One region of the Streptomyces sp. NPDC015130 genome, then DNA from elsewhere that is predicted to be linked to it. Evidence: riboswitches for the same ligand, from Rfam matches in the RefSeq annotation. Region 1 holds a riboswitch; each other region holds the start of a gene.
The links. Region 1 has a riboswitch for cyclic di-AMP ahead of ACF08F_RS00065 (M23 family metallopeptidase). Riboswitches for the same ligand answer to the same signal wherever they lie in the genome.
Positions count from the first base shown of each region.

Region 2: it holds a riboswitch for cyclic di-AMP, as region 1 does, so the genes downstream of both, ACF08F_RS31645 (M23 family metallopeptidase) here and ACF08F_RS00065 (M23 family metallopeptidase) in region 1, are expected to answer to the same signal.
Region 3: it holds a riboswitch for cyclic di-AMP, as region 1 does, so the genes downstream of both, ACF08F_RS17810 (peptidoglycan DD-metalloendopeptidase family protein) here and ACF08F_RS00065 (M23 family metallopeptidase) in region 1, are expected to answer to the same signal.

Region 1 is NZ_JBIBVC010000001.1:18,184-22,883, forward strand. Features, by position in the region: gene ACF08F_RS00055 (PrsW family intramembrane metalloprotease) at 1-797, shown strand, start outside; gene ACF08F_RS00060 (aldo/keto reductase) at 982-1,929, opposite strand; gene ACF08F_RS00065 (M23 family metallopeptidase) at 1,998-3,170, opposite strand; cyclic di-AMP (ydaO/yuaA leader) riboswitch at 3,182-3,327, opposite strand; gene ACF08F_RS00070 (PP2C family protein-serine/threonine phosphatase) at 3,529-4,700, opposite strand, start outside.
Region 2 is NZ_JBIBVC010000019.1:145,552-150,251, forward strand. Features, by position in the region: gene ACF08F_RS31635 (M16 family metallopeptidase) at 1-857, shown strand, start outside; gene ACF08F_RS31640 (M16 family metallopeptidase) at 884-2,251, shown strand; cyclic di-AMP (ydaO/yuaA leader) riboswitch at 2,475-2,638, shown strand; gene ACF08F_RS31645 (M23 family metallopeptidase) at 2,651-3,433, shown strand; gene ACF08F_RS31650 (GntR family transcriptional regulator) at 3,685-4,368, shown strand; gene ACF08F_RS31655 (HPr family phosphocarrier protein) at 4,600-4,700, opposite strand, start outside.
Region 3 is NZ_JBIBVC010000007.1:366,728-371,427, reverse strand. Features, by position in the region: gene ACF08F_RS17820 (STM4011 family radical SAM protein) at 1-458, shown strand, start outside; gene ACF08F_RS17815 (SGNH/GDSL hydrolase family protein) at 445-1,239, opposite strand; gene ACF08F_RS17810 (peptidoglycan DD-metalloendopeptidase family protein) at 1,401-2,375, opposite strand; cyclic di-AMP (ydaO/yuaA leader) riboswitch at 2,380-2,569, opposite strand; gene ACF08F_RS17805 (tyrosine-protein phosphatase) at 2,931-3,752, shown strand; gene ACF08F_RS17800 (DUF6126 family protein) at 3,786-3,941, opposite strand; gene ACF08F_RS17795 (helix-turn-helix domain-containing protein) at 3,977-4,606, opposite strand; gene ACF08F_RS17790 (aspartate aminotransferase family protein) at 4,673-4,700, opposite strand, start outside.

The sequences.
Region 1 (4,700 bases):
GGCTCGTCGACGGCGTCGTCGCCGCCGGGTTCACCGCGACCGGCTTCGCCTTCACCGAGAACATCCTCTACCTCGGCAACGCCTTCGGCGAGGACCAGGAGTTCGGCTCCACCGGCATCGGCTCCGTGACCGCCGCGACCTTCTTCGTACGGGTCGTGATGTCGCCGTTCGCGCACCCGCTGTTCACCGTGCTCACCGGCATCGGCTTCGGCTTCGCCGCCCTCGCTCCCCGCGGCAAGCGGCTCCGCCGCGTGCTGCTGCCGCTCGCCGGGCTGCTGCTCGCCATGGGCATGCACGCCGCCTGGAACGGCTCGGCCACCTTCGGCGGCCCCTGGGCCTTCTACCTGGTGTACGCGTGCTTCATGGTCCCGGCCTTCGGCCTGCTGACCTGGCTCGCGGTGTGGAGCCGGCAGCGCGAGCTGCGCACGATATCCGGCGAGCTCCCGGCGTACGCGGCGGCCGGGTGGCTCTCCCCCGCCGAGCCGCTGGCCCTCTCCTCGATGCGGGCCCGCCAGGTGGCCCGCTCCTTCGCCGCCCGGACGTACGGCCCTCCGGCGGCGCAGGCCGTCGGCGAGTACGAGTCCTTCGCGACGACCCTGGCGTTCCTCCGGGACCGGGCCCGGCGCGGCGCGGCCGGGCCCGACTTCCCGGCCCGCGAGCAGGAGCTCCTGCACCACCTCTGGCAGCGCCGGGCGGTCGCCTCCCCCGCGCTCACGTACGCCGCACGGGCCACCGGGCGGGTGTGGGCGCCGCCGCAGTATCTGGACTACGGCGGCTACAACCCCTATCGGAGCTAGGGCGTGTTGCGAAAGTAGCGCCGGCCGCCCGAAGGGCGGGCCCGACGGCGTCTGGTGCGTGCGATCGCAAGGCGGAGGGTCGCCCCGATACTGGATGTATCGGGGTGATCCCGACAACGCGGCGAGCGTGCGTGCCAGGCGCCGTCGGGCAGGCGGGATTTTCGCAACACGCCCTAGTGGGGAGTCAGGAGGCCGAGGCTTCGTTCAGGAGCTTGAGGTCCGACTCCGTGAGCGTGAGGTCCGCCGAGGCGACCAGTGCCGGGAGCTGGTCGACCGTGCGGGCCGAGGCGATCGGTGCGGCGACCGTCGGCTGGGCGGCGAGCCAGGCGAGGGCGACGGTGGCGACCTCGGCGTCGTGGGCCTCGGCGACCGCGTCGAGGGCGGAGAGGACGGCCCGGCCCCGCTCGGTGTCGAGGTGTTCGGCGGCACCGGAGGCGCGGACGCTGTCGACGGTGGTGCCCGGGCGGTACTTGCCGGTGAGGAAGCCGGAGGCGAGGCCGAAGTAGGGGACCGCGGAGAGGCCGGCCTGCTCGACGGTCTCCTGGAGGGGGCCCTCGTACGTCTCGCGCGAGACCAGGTTGTAGTGCGGCTGGAGCGCAACGTACCGGGTGAGGCCCTCCGCCTCGGCGAAGTCGAGGGAGGCCCGCAGCCGCTCCGGGGAGATGTTGGAGGCGGCGACGGCCCGCACCTTGCCGTCCTTCACGAGCTGGTCGAGGGCGGTGACGATCTCCTCGACCGGGACGGTCTCGTCGTCGAAGTGCGTGTAGTAGAGGTCGATGTGGTCGGTGCCGAGGCGGCGCAGGGACTCCTCGACGGCGCCCTTGATCGTGGTGGCGGCGAGCCCCTTGTAGCGGGGGTGGGCGCCGACCTTGGTGGCGATGACGAGGTCGTCCCGGCGGCCGCGGGAGGCGAGCCAGCGGCCGATGACCGTCTCGGACTCGCCGCCCTCGTGGCCCTCGGCCCAGGAGGAGTACATGTCGGCGGTGTCGACGAAGTTGCCGCCGGCGGCGACGTAGGCGTCGAGGACGGCGAAGGACTCGGCCTCGTCGGAGGTCCACCCGAAGACGTTGCCGCCCAGGGCGAGCGGGAAGACGTGCAGGTCGGAAGTGCCCAGCGGGCGGAGGGTCGTCATGCGGTGATCAACCACCCGCGCCACCGGGGCTATTCCGTCGGGGCCGGTCCGTGCGTGACGCGGGAGCGTCAGAGCGACAGGCCCTTGGAGCGGAGCCAGGCCGCCGGGTCGATGCCGTCGCCGCCCGCGGTGTGGACCTCCATGTGGAGGTGGGCGCCGGTGACGTTTCCGGTGGCGCCGACGCGGCCGATCGTCTCGCCGGTGGTCACGGTCTGGCCCGCGCCGACCGTCATGGAGGAGAGGTGGGCGTACCAGACCTCGGTGCCGTCCTCCAGCTCCAGGACGACCCGGTAGCCGTACGAGCCGGACCAGCCCGCCGACTTGATCGTGCCGCTGTGGACCGCCTTGAGCGGGGTGCCCGTGGGGGCCGCGAAGTCGAGGCCGGTGTGGTAGCCGGAGGACCACATCGAGCCGGACTGCATGTAGGTCGCGCTGAGGCTGTACGAGGAGAGGGGCATCGAGTAGCTCGCGGCGAGCTGGGCGAGGCGCTCGGCCTCCGCCTTCTCGGCGGCGATCCGCTCGGCCTCGGCCTTGGCTTCCGCCTCCGCCTTGGCCTTGGCCTCCGCTTCGGCCTTGGCCTTGGCCTCCTCGGCCGCCTTCTCCGCCGCGGCGGCCTCGGCTGCCGCCTTCTCGGCCGCGGCCTTCTCGGCGGCGAGCTTCTCGGCGGCGTCGGCGGAGGCCTGCTGCTGCTCGGCCTGCTGGAGGATGCGGGCGCGCAGGATCTCGCCCGCGTCGGCGGCGCGGGTCGGGGCCGCCTCGGCGGTGGCGTTCTGCGTGGTGAAGGAGGCCTGGGCGGCACGCGTGGTCGCGGAGGCGTCGTCCGTGCCCGGCGTCACGTAGGTGGCGGCGGTGAGCGGGTTCGGGTTGCCGCCGGTCGCCGCGATGGTGTCCTGGATCTGCTGGTCGGCCTGGTCGTCGGCGAAGAGCTCGCCGACGCCGGGGAGGTCCTCGGCGGCCGGGAGGTTCAGGTCGGGGAGGTCCGGGAGGTCGGGAAGCGATATCGCGACCGGGGGCTTCTCCTGCGCGGTGGCGAGGCCGCCCGCACCGACGGCCGCGATGACGCCGACGCCGAGGACGGTGGAGGAACGGGCGAAGTTGGAGCGCTGCTTGACGACCCGGTGCCGTCCGCCGGAGCGGAGGGTTCCCTCGTCGGGGTTCCACTCGGTGTCCGGAGCGGCAGGACCCGCACCACCACCGAAGGCGTCGAAGGGGGCCTCGGATGCGGGAGTGTTGGACGCCACGGGGGCGCGCTCCTTTCCTTCCTTCTCGCCTACCGGGTTAGCTGACGGGTTCGGAGCAGGAAGGTCTCCTACGGGCTCGTCGCACGGGTGCGAAGGGCCTGATTCACCCCAAATGGTGGTTCCCCGGTTCCTTTTCAGGATTCGGCGCGTGCGCACGGTGCCGCCTCTTGCGACGGGTGTGACGACCGCGCTGCGTTATCGAACGTTAATAGACAGGGGCGCCCGATTCCAAGCTGTTCCCAGTGATCGTTCATTGAATTGGTGGGGAATCGCCCGAGTTGACCCCCCTTCAGCAAGGAGTGGCCGAACCCCTGCGATCTGACGTTATGTCAATTGTTATCGGAGTGACACCCTTCGACTACGCCTGGTGACCGGGCCGTGCCGAAGGCCCCGCCGAAGGCCCAGCCGGAGTCCCCAGAGGTCCCGAAGGAGCCGGCGCGGCGGGCGGGACCACCGGCATCGTCCGGCGCCTCTCCTGCTGCCCCGCCGCGGGCCTGCTCACCGCGAGCAGCGCCATGTCGTCCGTCGACCCGCCGCCCGTGTGGAGGCGTACGTCGTCGACGAGCGCGTCGAGCAGCTCCTCGGGTCCCGGGAAGATCCGCCCGGCGAGCCGGGCCGCCGGATCGTAGAAGACGCCCTGCGCGTCCCGCGCCTCCGACAGGCCGTCCGTGTAGAACAGCAGCGTCGCGCCCGGCGGGTACGGCCGCTCCTCGGCCCGGTCCGGCCACGCCGCCAGCTCCCCCATCCCGAGCGGCAGCGCCGGCTCCGCCGGATCCAGCACGTCCAGATCCCCGTCCACGTACAGCAGCAGCGGCGGCGGATGCCCGCGGTTGACGACCCGTACGCCTCCGTCCCCCGGCCCGTCGTCGCGCGGGATCTCCGCCAGGACGGCCGTCGTGAACCCCTCGAAGGCGTCGAGCCCGGCCCTGCGGGTCCCCTCCCGGGTCAGCGCCCGCTCCAGCCGCTGCGCCACCCCCTCCAGGCTCCGCTCCTGCTCGGCCGCCTCGCGGAACGCCCCGATCACGACGGCGACCGCCTCGACCGCGTCCATCCCCTTGCCCCGCACGTCCCCCACGACGAGCCGCACCCCGTACGGGGTGTCCTGGACCGCGAACAGGTCGCCGCCGATGAACGCGTCGGCCTGCGCCGCCTCGTAGCGGGCCGCGCACTGCAGCCCGCCGATGCGCTCGTCGGGCGTCGGCAGCACCGCCTTCTGCGCGGTCTCCGCGATGACCCTGGCGGACGCCAGCCGCTCGCCGCTGCGCCGCACGACCCGGTTGATGAGGAGGGCGAGCGCGGACACGGTGACGACGGTCAGCGTCTCGGTGAGGGCCGGGATCTCGTCGACGGTGCCGTTGTAGCCGTGCAGCCCGACGGAGGCGAGGACGGCGGCGATCCCGGTGAGCAGGGTGGTCAGCATGGAGAAGAAGGGCGCGGCTATCAGCGGGGCGGCGGAGAAGAGCGGCGCCGCCGTGTACTCGGGCGGTGTCGCCACGTCGTAGGCGAGGCCGCCCACGATGATCAGCGGGG
Region 2 (4,700 bases), on a different contig from region 1:
ACCCGGAGGGCCACCCGTACCACCACACGCCGATCGGCTCCATGGCGGACCTGGACGCCGCGACGCTGGAGGACGCGCGGAACTTCTTCCGCACGTACTACGCGCCGAACAACGCGGTGCTGTCGGTCGTCGGCGACATCGACCCGGCGCAGACGCTCGCCTGGGTCGAGAAGTACTTCGGCTCCATTCCCTCCCACGACGGCAAGCGGCCCCCGCGCGACGGCTCGCTGCCCGACGTCATGGGCTCGGAGCAGCGTGTGGTCCTCGTCGAGGAGGTCCCGGCGCGCGCGCTGATGGCCGCCTACCGGCTCCCGCACGACGGCACGCGCGAGTGCGACGCCGCCGACCTGGCCCTGACCGTCCTCGGTGGTGGCGAGTCCTCCCGTCTGCACAACCGCCTGGTCCGCCGGGACCGTACGGCCGTCGCCGCCGGCTTCGGCCTGCTGCGGCTCGCCGGGGCGCCCTCGCTGGGCTGGCTGGACGTCAAGACCTCCGGCGGCGTCGAGGTCCCGCAGATCGAGGCGGCCGTCGACGAGGAGCTCGCCCGCTTCGCCGCCGAGGGCCCGACGCCCGAGGAGATGGAGCGCGCACAGGCCCAGTTGGAGCGGGAGTGGCTCGACCGGCTCGGCACCGTCGCGGGCCGCGCCGACGAACTGTGCCGGTTCGCCGTGCTGTTCGGCGACCCGCAGCTCGCCCTGACCGCCGTCGACCGGGTCCTCGACATCACCGCCGAGGAGGTGCGGGCGGCCGCCGAGGCCCGGCTGCGCCCCGACAACCGCGCGGTGCTCGTCTACGAGCCGGTGGCCACCGAACAGAGCGAGAGCGACAGCGACGAGGGAGAGGGAGCGGACCAGTGACCGACGCTGCCGTGTCTTTGACGAGCATGGACTTCCACCCGCAGCCCGAGCCGGGCGTCGCCAGGCCCTGGGCCTTCCCGGCCCCGGACCGCGGCTCCCTGGCCAACGGCCTGACCGTGCTGACCAGCCACCGCCCCGGTCAGCAGGTCGTGGCCGTGGAGCTCTTCCTGCCGGCCCCGCTGGACGCCGAGCCGGCCGGTCTCGACGGCGTCGCCACGATCATGGCCCGGGCCCTCTCCGAGGGCACGGACCAGCGCGACGCCGAGGAGTTCGCGGCCGAGCTGGAGCGCTGCGGTGCCACGCTCGACGCGCACGCGGACCACCCGGGCGTCCGGGTCTCCCTCGAGGTGCCCGTCTCCCGGCTGCCCAAGGCGCTCGGGCTGCTCTCCGAGGCGCTGATCGCCCCGGCGTTCCTGGAGACCGAGATCGAGCGCCTCGTGCGCAACCGCCTCGACGAGATCCCGCACGAGACGGCCAACCCGGCCCGCCGCGCCGCCAAGCAGCTCTCCAAGGAGCTCTTCCCGGCCGATTCGCGGATGTCCCGGCCGCGCCAGGGCACGGAGGAGACGGTCTCCGCGATCGACGCCGCCGCCGTGCGTGCCTTCTACGAGGCGTACGTCCGTCCCGGCACGGCCACCGCCGTGGTGGTGGGCGATCTGACGGGCGTCGACCTGGACAAGGTCCTCGCCGAGACGCTGGGCGCCTGGACCGGCGAGCCGGCCGAGACGCTCGCGATGCCGCCGATCACCGCCGACGACACCGGACGGGTCGTCATCGTGGACCGTCCCGGCGCGGTGCAGACCCAGTTGCTGATCGGCCGGATCGGTCCGGACCGCCACGACAGCGTCTGGGCGGCCCAGGTCCTCGGCACGTACTGCCTCGGCGGCACGCTGACCTCCCGCCTCGACCGGGTCCTGCGCGAGGAGAAGGGCTACACGTACGGCGTGCGGGCCTTCGGGCAGGTGCTCCGCTCCGACGCCGAGGGGAACGGCGCGTCGATGCTCGCCATCAGCGGCTCCGTCGACACCCCCAACACCGGCCCGGCACTTGACGACCTGTGGAAGGTGCTGCGGACGCTCGCCGCGGAGGGCCTCACGGACGCCGAGCGCGAGACGGCCGTGCAGAACCTGGTGGGCGTGGCACCGCTCAAGTACGAGACGGCCGCCTCGGTCGCCGGGACGCTCTCCGACCAGGTCGAGCAGCACCTCCCGGACGACTACCAGGCCCAGTTGTACGCGCGCCTCGCCGAGACGGGGACGGTCGAGGCGACCGCGGCCGTGGTCAGCGCCTTCCCCGTGGACCGGCTCGTCACCGTGCTCGTGGGCGACGCGGCGGAGATCGCCGAGCCCGTGCGGGCGCTCGGCATCGGTGAAGTCACCGTGGTGACCGGCTGATCGCACGCGCCGACCGCCGGGTCGCACATGCCGACCCGGCGACGGAAGGCCTCGACGTCACGGTTTCGTCGAGGCCTTCCCGTTTGTCCGGATTGCGGGCAAGGGTGGTCGTCTGCCCTGTGGCATGTCTTACAAACTGACGCGTCTGTTTGCCGATTGACAGACGATCCGCATAGCGTCGGTCCGTCTGTTCGTCAGTTGTACGCGCCGCACTCGCGGCAGCGGACAGTCATCGCCGAGTCCCCGTCAGGCGCGAGCCTGGGGAGCCGGGGACCCACACAGTCCCTGGGGTGAATCGGGCGCCTTCGTCTCGTACGGAGGGGCTCGTAGGAGACCTTCCTGCTCCGAACCCGTCAGCTAACCCGGTAGGCGAGAGGGAAGGAAAGGATCAGCCTCTACATGGCGTTCACCCGTGCCACCGGGAAGCATCGTGGTCCGAGCCGGATGGCGCGCCGCAGCGTGGGCATCGCCGGCGTCGCGACGCTCGCCACCACCGGCGTCATCGGAACCCTCGCCTCCCCGGCGCTCGCTGCCGACGCGGACAACCGCTCCGCCGAGGACACCGGCCGCATCAAGGTGATCACCGAGGACTCGATCGCGGACCGGATCGACGCCCAGGCCGCCGCCCAGGAGCAGGAGGCCTTCGAGGCCGTCGCCAAGGAGAAGGCCCAGGCGGAGGCCCGCGCCGAGGCGAAGCGCAAGGCCGAGGCCCGCGCCAAGGAGGTCCGCGAGGAGCGCGAGCGCGCCGCCCGCGAGGCCGAGCGCCGCCGCCTCAACTCCTTCCAGCTCCCCGTGGCCGGCTCGTACGTGACCACCGGCTACAAGACCGGCGGCTCGCTCTGGTCCTCCGGCAGCCACTCCGGCATCGACTTCCACGCCTCCTACGGCAGCTCGGTCGTCTCCGTCGGCTCCGGCACCGTCGTCGAGGCCGGCTGGGGCGGCGCGTACGGCAACAACATCGTCATCCGGATGAACGACGGCACGTACACCCAGTACGGTCACCTCTCGTCCATCGGGGTCTACGTCGGCCAGACCGTCGAGCCGGGTCAGCAGATAGGCGTCTCCGGCTCGTCCGGCAACTCGACCGGCCCGCACCTCCACTTCGAGGCACGCACGGGATCCGACTACGGCTCGGACCTGAACCCGATCTCCTACCTCCGCGCCCGCGGCGTCAGCCTCTGACACCACGTCGATCGCGTCGCAAAAGCCCCGGCTCGTACTGAGCCGGGGCTTTTTCGTCGACCGGGCGACCGAAATGTATGAGCCTGGATTCCATGCGGGCATCGGAAATTCCGGCCCGCTGCAATAGAGTCACGGAACAAGCTCGGAACAGGCTCGGAACGAGTACGGGACGAGCACACGAAGAGCACGGGACGGACGCAGAACAGGCGTCACCCGAATTGTCTCTCGCGGACCAAAGGCGGAGGTCGGACATGCGCGTTCCCGCGCAATCGGTGTGCACGGCGATCCGGGACGACATCGTCTCCGGTGTCTTCGAGCGGGGTGGGCGGCTGACCGAGGAGCAGCTCGCCCGTCGCTACGGGGTCTCCCGTGTCCCGGTCCGCGAGGCCCTGCGCACCCTGGAGTCCGAGGGTTTCGTCGTCACCCGCCGGCACGCCGGCGCCCATGTCGCCGAGCCCACCGAGCAGGAGGCGGCCGATCTCCTCGACATGCGGGCCCTGCTCGAACCGCTCGGCGCCGCCCGCGCCGCGCAGCGCCGCACCGAGGCCCATCTGAAGGTGCTGCGCGGCCTGGTCAGGCTGGGCCAGGAGCGGGCCAGGCGCGGCCAGGGGGAGGATCTGCGCTCGCTCGGCGGCTGGTTCCACGAGACGCTGGCACAGGCCTCCGGCAGCCCGGCTCTGACGGCCCTGCTCACCCAGCTCCGGCACAAGATCACCTGGATGTACGCCGTCGAGCAGCCGGCCCACCCCGTGGAGGCCTGGTCCGAGCACGGCGCCATCGTGGACGCCGTCGCGCGCGGCGACGCGGAGCGGGCCAGGGCGCTGACGGCGCTGCACGCGGAGCGCTCGCTGGCACTGCACCGGCTCAAAGGGTCGGAGCGCGGCCGTGTGAGGGTTTCGCAACATGTCGTCAACACGGCGAGCGGTCAGAATTAACGCGCGCACCGTATACAAAGAAGAGGAATTCGACGGAGCTGCTTCGCGCTGCCCGGAATTACGCGGAAGTCGGCCCGGGAAACGCAGGATCCGGAAACCGGGTCGAGATCCCTCGGGAATCCTCGGGAATCCGGTTCGGGAATCCGGCTCGGAAATCCGGCCCCGGAAACGCGAGAACCGCGGCCGCCGGGATTCCGGCAGCCGCGGTTCTCGTCGTACGGGAAGGCGGGGTCAGACGGTCTCGGGGAGCTCGTCGAGACCCTCGGCCACCAGCTTCGCGAGGCGGTCCAGCGCGGCCTCGGCGCCGTCGGCCTCGGAGGCCAGGACGATCT
Region 3 (4,700 bases), on a different contig from region 1:
TGGTCGGCCTGCCGGAGCACCGGGAGGACGCCCGTCGGCTGCGCGCCGCCCTGCCTCCGCACGTCTACCTCTGGGTGAACGCGGCCGAGGGGCACACGTACACGGACGCGGAGGCCGAGGAGTGGACGGGGATCGATCCGCTCTTCCCGTACAGCAGACGGCCGCACCGCTCGGCGGGGCTGCCGTGCCGCACCGGCGAGTCGGTGGTCTCGGTGGACGGCGAGGGGACGGTGCGGCGCTGCCACTTCGTCAAGGCCGAGCTGGGAAACCTGTACGACGGTTCGTACCGGGCCGCGCTGCGCCCCCGGGCCTGCCCCCTCGCCGTCTGCGACTGCCACATCGGCTACGTCCATCTGGAGACGCTGCCGCTGTACGACGTGTTCGCCGGCGGGGTCCTGGAGCGGATCCCGGCCGGCGGGCCGCCGTCCCCCGGAGGGGATCTCCTCAGAGGGGCATGAGGTCGGGGCGCTTCGCCTCGACGTGGTCGCCCGAGCTCTCGCCGCGCAGCCTGCGTCCGATCCAGGGCACGAGGTACTCCTTGGCCCAGTGGATGTCGTCGCGGCGCACCTCAAGCGGGCCGCGCGGGGGCTGCGGCGGCCAGGGCTGGTCCGGGTCCGCGGGCACCGGCAGGCCGATGACCTGGGCGGCGCGCAGCGCGACCCGGGTGTGGCCGTCGGGCGAGAGGTGCAGCCGGTCGTCGTCCCAGGCCCGGCGGTCCTGCACGGACCGGAGGGACCACAGGTCGAGGACCGGGCAGTCGTAGCGGTCCGCGATGGCCCGGACGTGCGCGGTGTAGGTGGCGATCTTCCCGCGCAGGTGCTTGAGCACGGGGATGTCGCGGGTGTCGAAGCCGGTGGTCACCATGACGGTGCCGACCGCGGAGGTGAGGTCCGCGACGGCGCGCTCGAAGCGCTCGGCCACGTCGTCGGGGTCGGTGCCGGGCCGGATGATGTCGTTGCCGCCGGCACAGAAGGTCACCAGGTCGGGGGCGAGTTCCTTCGCCCGGGGGACCTGTTCCGCCACGATCTGGTCGAGCAGGCGTCCGCGTACGGCCAGGTTGGCGTAGCGGAAGTCGTCGTGCTCCGGCAGCTGGTCGGCGAGCAGGACCGCGAAGCGGTCCGCCCAGCCGACGTACGTCCCGTCGGGGCCGGGGTCTCCGACGCCCTCGGTGAAGCTGTCACCGATCGCCGCGTACGACCCGAATGCGTTCTTGTCTCTTGATCTCGAATCGTCTGCCACGGGAGCACATCCTTCCCTTTCGGATGTGACCTACGCGACCGTAAGGAGGGGTTGACGGTGGGTGACATATGCCACCGATAAAGAAATTGCCAAGCCGGAATAGGCCGGGCACACCGGTGGCCCGGCACAGGGGTGCCGGGCCACGCGGGTGAGCAGGTACGTCAGATGGAGACGCCGTGCTGGCGCAGGTACGCCAGCGGGTCCAGGTCGGAGCCGTAGCTCGGCGAGCTGCGGATCTCGAAGTGCAGGTGCGGGCCGGTGGAGTTGCCGGTGGAGCCGGACAGGCCGATCTGCTGGCCGCCGGTCACGGACTGGCCGGACGAGACGGAGAGGGAGGAGAGGTGGGCGTACTGCGAGTAGGTGCCGTCGGCGTGCTGGATGACGACCTCGTTGCCGTAGGCGCCGCTCCAGCCGGCCGAGACGACGTTGCCGGCGCCGACGGCGCGGACGGTCGTGCCGGAGGAGGCGATGAAGTCGACACCGGTGTGGTAGCCGGAGGACCACATGGAGCCGGAGGCGCGGTACGGGGTGGAGATGCCGCCGCTGACGGGGGCGACCCAGCCGGTCGAGGAGCCGGCGTCCGACTGCACGGCGGCGGCCGGGGCGGCGGCGCGCTGGCTGCTGCGGGAGGCGCGGGTCTCGTCGCCGGAGCCCTGCGTCGACCCGCTCTTCGGGGCGGCCTTCGCGGCGGCCTTGGGCGCGGCCTTCGGGGCGGCCTTGGGCGCGGCGCTCTTCGGGGCGGCGGTGTTCTTCGCGCCGAGGGTGAGCTTCATGCCGGGAAGGATCAGCGAGGGGTTCTCGCCGACGACCTGGCGGTTGTCCGCGTAGAGCTTCTGCCAGCCGCCGGCGAGGTGGTGCTCGGCGGCGATCTTCGACAGGTAGTCGCCGCTGACGACGGAGTACGTCTTCGGCGCGGCCTTCGCGGCGGCGGGCGCGGCCTGGAGGGCGGCGGGCGCCTTCGCCTGGGCGACGACGGCCTGGGCGGGGACGGCGGCCGGGGCGGCCTGCTCGGCGGCGTGGGCTCCGGTGGCGCCGAGGAGCGGCAGCGCGACGACGGCGCCTCCGGTACCGGCGGCGACGAGTCCACGCGTGAGCGGGTTGATCCTGGGACGGCGGTGCTTACCCTTCGCGGGCATGGCGAATTCCTCTCCGGCGCCTACGAGGTGAGCTGTCGGGTTCGGACTGGAGATGTCCGGCCGCGTGTCCACGCGGCTTCACCCCGAGCCGTCCTGTTGTCGCGGGACCGGCGTACTTCCTGGGTCCCCCGCTCCTGCCACACATGGGATGAGTGCGGATTCCGGACGGTGGCAGGATTCGGCGGTCCGACCGGATTGACGGTGACGCTAGACGAGCGGGGTCGGAGCGAACAAGCCGCAGATTTCCACCGGCATTACAGGGGCCGCATTCCGTCCGGAATTCCGGTCACCCTCCGTCGATGACGGTCCCTCGATTTCCCTTTTCCGTACGGAAATTGCTCCGGGCCCTCGGCCACGATCCGTCACTTCTATGACCCTGCTCACGCGCCGGCGCCCATCTCGCCCTCAACCAGGGCGCGTTCGACCTAACGGTCAATTTCGGACAGATCGCCCATTCCCGTCCGAGGGGGTGCGCCGACCCCGCCCCACCTGGATGATTGCCCCAGGAACCGATCTCGCATCGGGCCCCCGAACGACGACCCCCCAGGAGCATCCGTGACGCAGCAGCTGCCGCAGGTCCCGCCCACCGAAGCGAACGAACCCGAGCTGGCCGAGGTCCGCAACTTCCGGGACGTGGGCGGCCTGCCGACGACGGACGGGCGCGCCGTGCGACCCGGCCGGCTCTTCCGCAGCGGCCACCTCGCCCACGCCACCGAGACCGACGCCGCCTTCCTCGCCTCTCTGGGCCTGCACACCGTCTTCGACTTCCGCAACGAGGCCGACCGCAAGGTCGAGGGCGCGGACGTCGAACTGCCCGGCGTGCGGAACGTGAACATCCCCCTCAACGACCCGGCCGACGGCAAGGAGTTCTGGAAGCTGGTGCGCGACGGCGACATAGCGCAGCTGCGGGAGATCCTGGGGGACGGCAAGGCCGCGACCCGAATGTCCGACTCGTACCGGAAGATGGTGGTCGAGCGGACCGAGGAGCACAGCCGGATCCTGCACTCCATGGCCGAGGAGAGCGTCCCGGCCCTGATGCACTGCGCGGCGGGCAAGGACCGCGCCGGCCTCTCCATCGCGATCACCCTGCTCGCCGTCGGCGTCGAGCGCGAGGCGATCGAGGCGGACTACGTGAAGTCGAACGACCCGCACCGCCGCTACAAGGTGCGCCGCAGCTCCACCGCCGCGGACGCGATGTCGCCCGAGGTGATGGAGCTGCTGAGCCCGCTCTTCGACGCGCGGGTGGAGTATCTGCGGGCCGCCCTGGAGACGATCGAGGCGACCTGGGGATCGGTCGAGACCTACCTCACGGAGGGGCTCAAGCTGGCCCCCGAGACCCGTGAGCGGCTGCGGGAGCGCCTCCTCACCGAGGCGTGACCCCGCCGGGTCAGGGCCCCCGGGCCCTGACCCCTACCGGTTCTGGCCGCCCAGCATGAACAGCAGGTAGAGGAAGCCGGCGAAGAGGTGACCGGCGATCAGGTAGGCGAAGAGGCGGAGCACGAGCCCCTTGGGGAACTTGCCCTCACCGCGCTCTTCGCCGGTGACCGGTACGGACTTCTCGGACATGTCGTGCCTTTCTTCTCGGACGGGATCACGCGGTCTCAGCGCCGGTGCGGCGTTCCGTCCCCGAGGCACAGCTCGGCGACGGGACTCTGCAGCAGGGTGTGCACGAAGAGCAGCTCGGCCCCGCCGGAGGTGGCGGCGCCGATGCGGTGCGGGGTCAGCGAGTCGAAGTGCGCGCTGTCCCCCGGATCGAGGACGTGGACGGCCTCGCCGAGCGCGAGCCGCACCCGCCCCTCCAGGACGTGGATCCACTCCTCACCGGGGTGGACCCGCACGATGTCGGCCCGGGTGGCGTACGGCACGTGGACGCGCAGGCACTGGAGCGCCCGCCCGGCGCCGCCGGCCTGCCGGTAGATCCAGCCGTCGGCCTCGACGGGCTCGGAGCGGCCGGCCCGGACGACGGGGTCCCGCTCGGGGGGTGCCTCGCCCAGGAGCTCGGAGACCGTCGTACCGTAGATACGGGCGAGGCCGAGCAGCATCGGCAGCGAAGGCTGCCGGTTCCCCGTCTCCAGCCGGGAGAGGTGGGCCGGCGAGAGACCGGCCCGCTGGGCGGCGGCCTCCAGGGTGAGTCCCCGGCGGCGGCGCAGGGCCCGCAGCTGCGGGGCGACGTCGGGCAGGACGCCGGGGGTGGCGGTGTCCGGGGAGATCTCCCCGGGGACGTGGTCCATGTGTCCATTGCGCCAGGATCATGCCTCTGAGGCAAGTTTCTTGCCCCAGAGGCAAAGACCTTCGCGCTAACGCTGAGCGACCGCCTGCTTCACC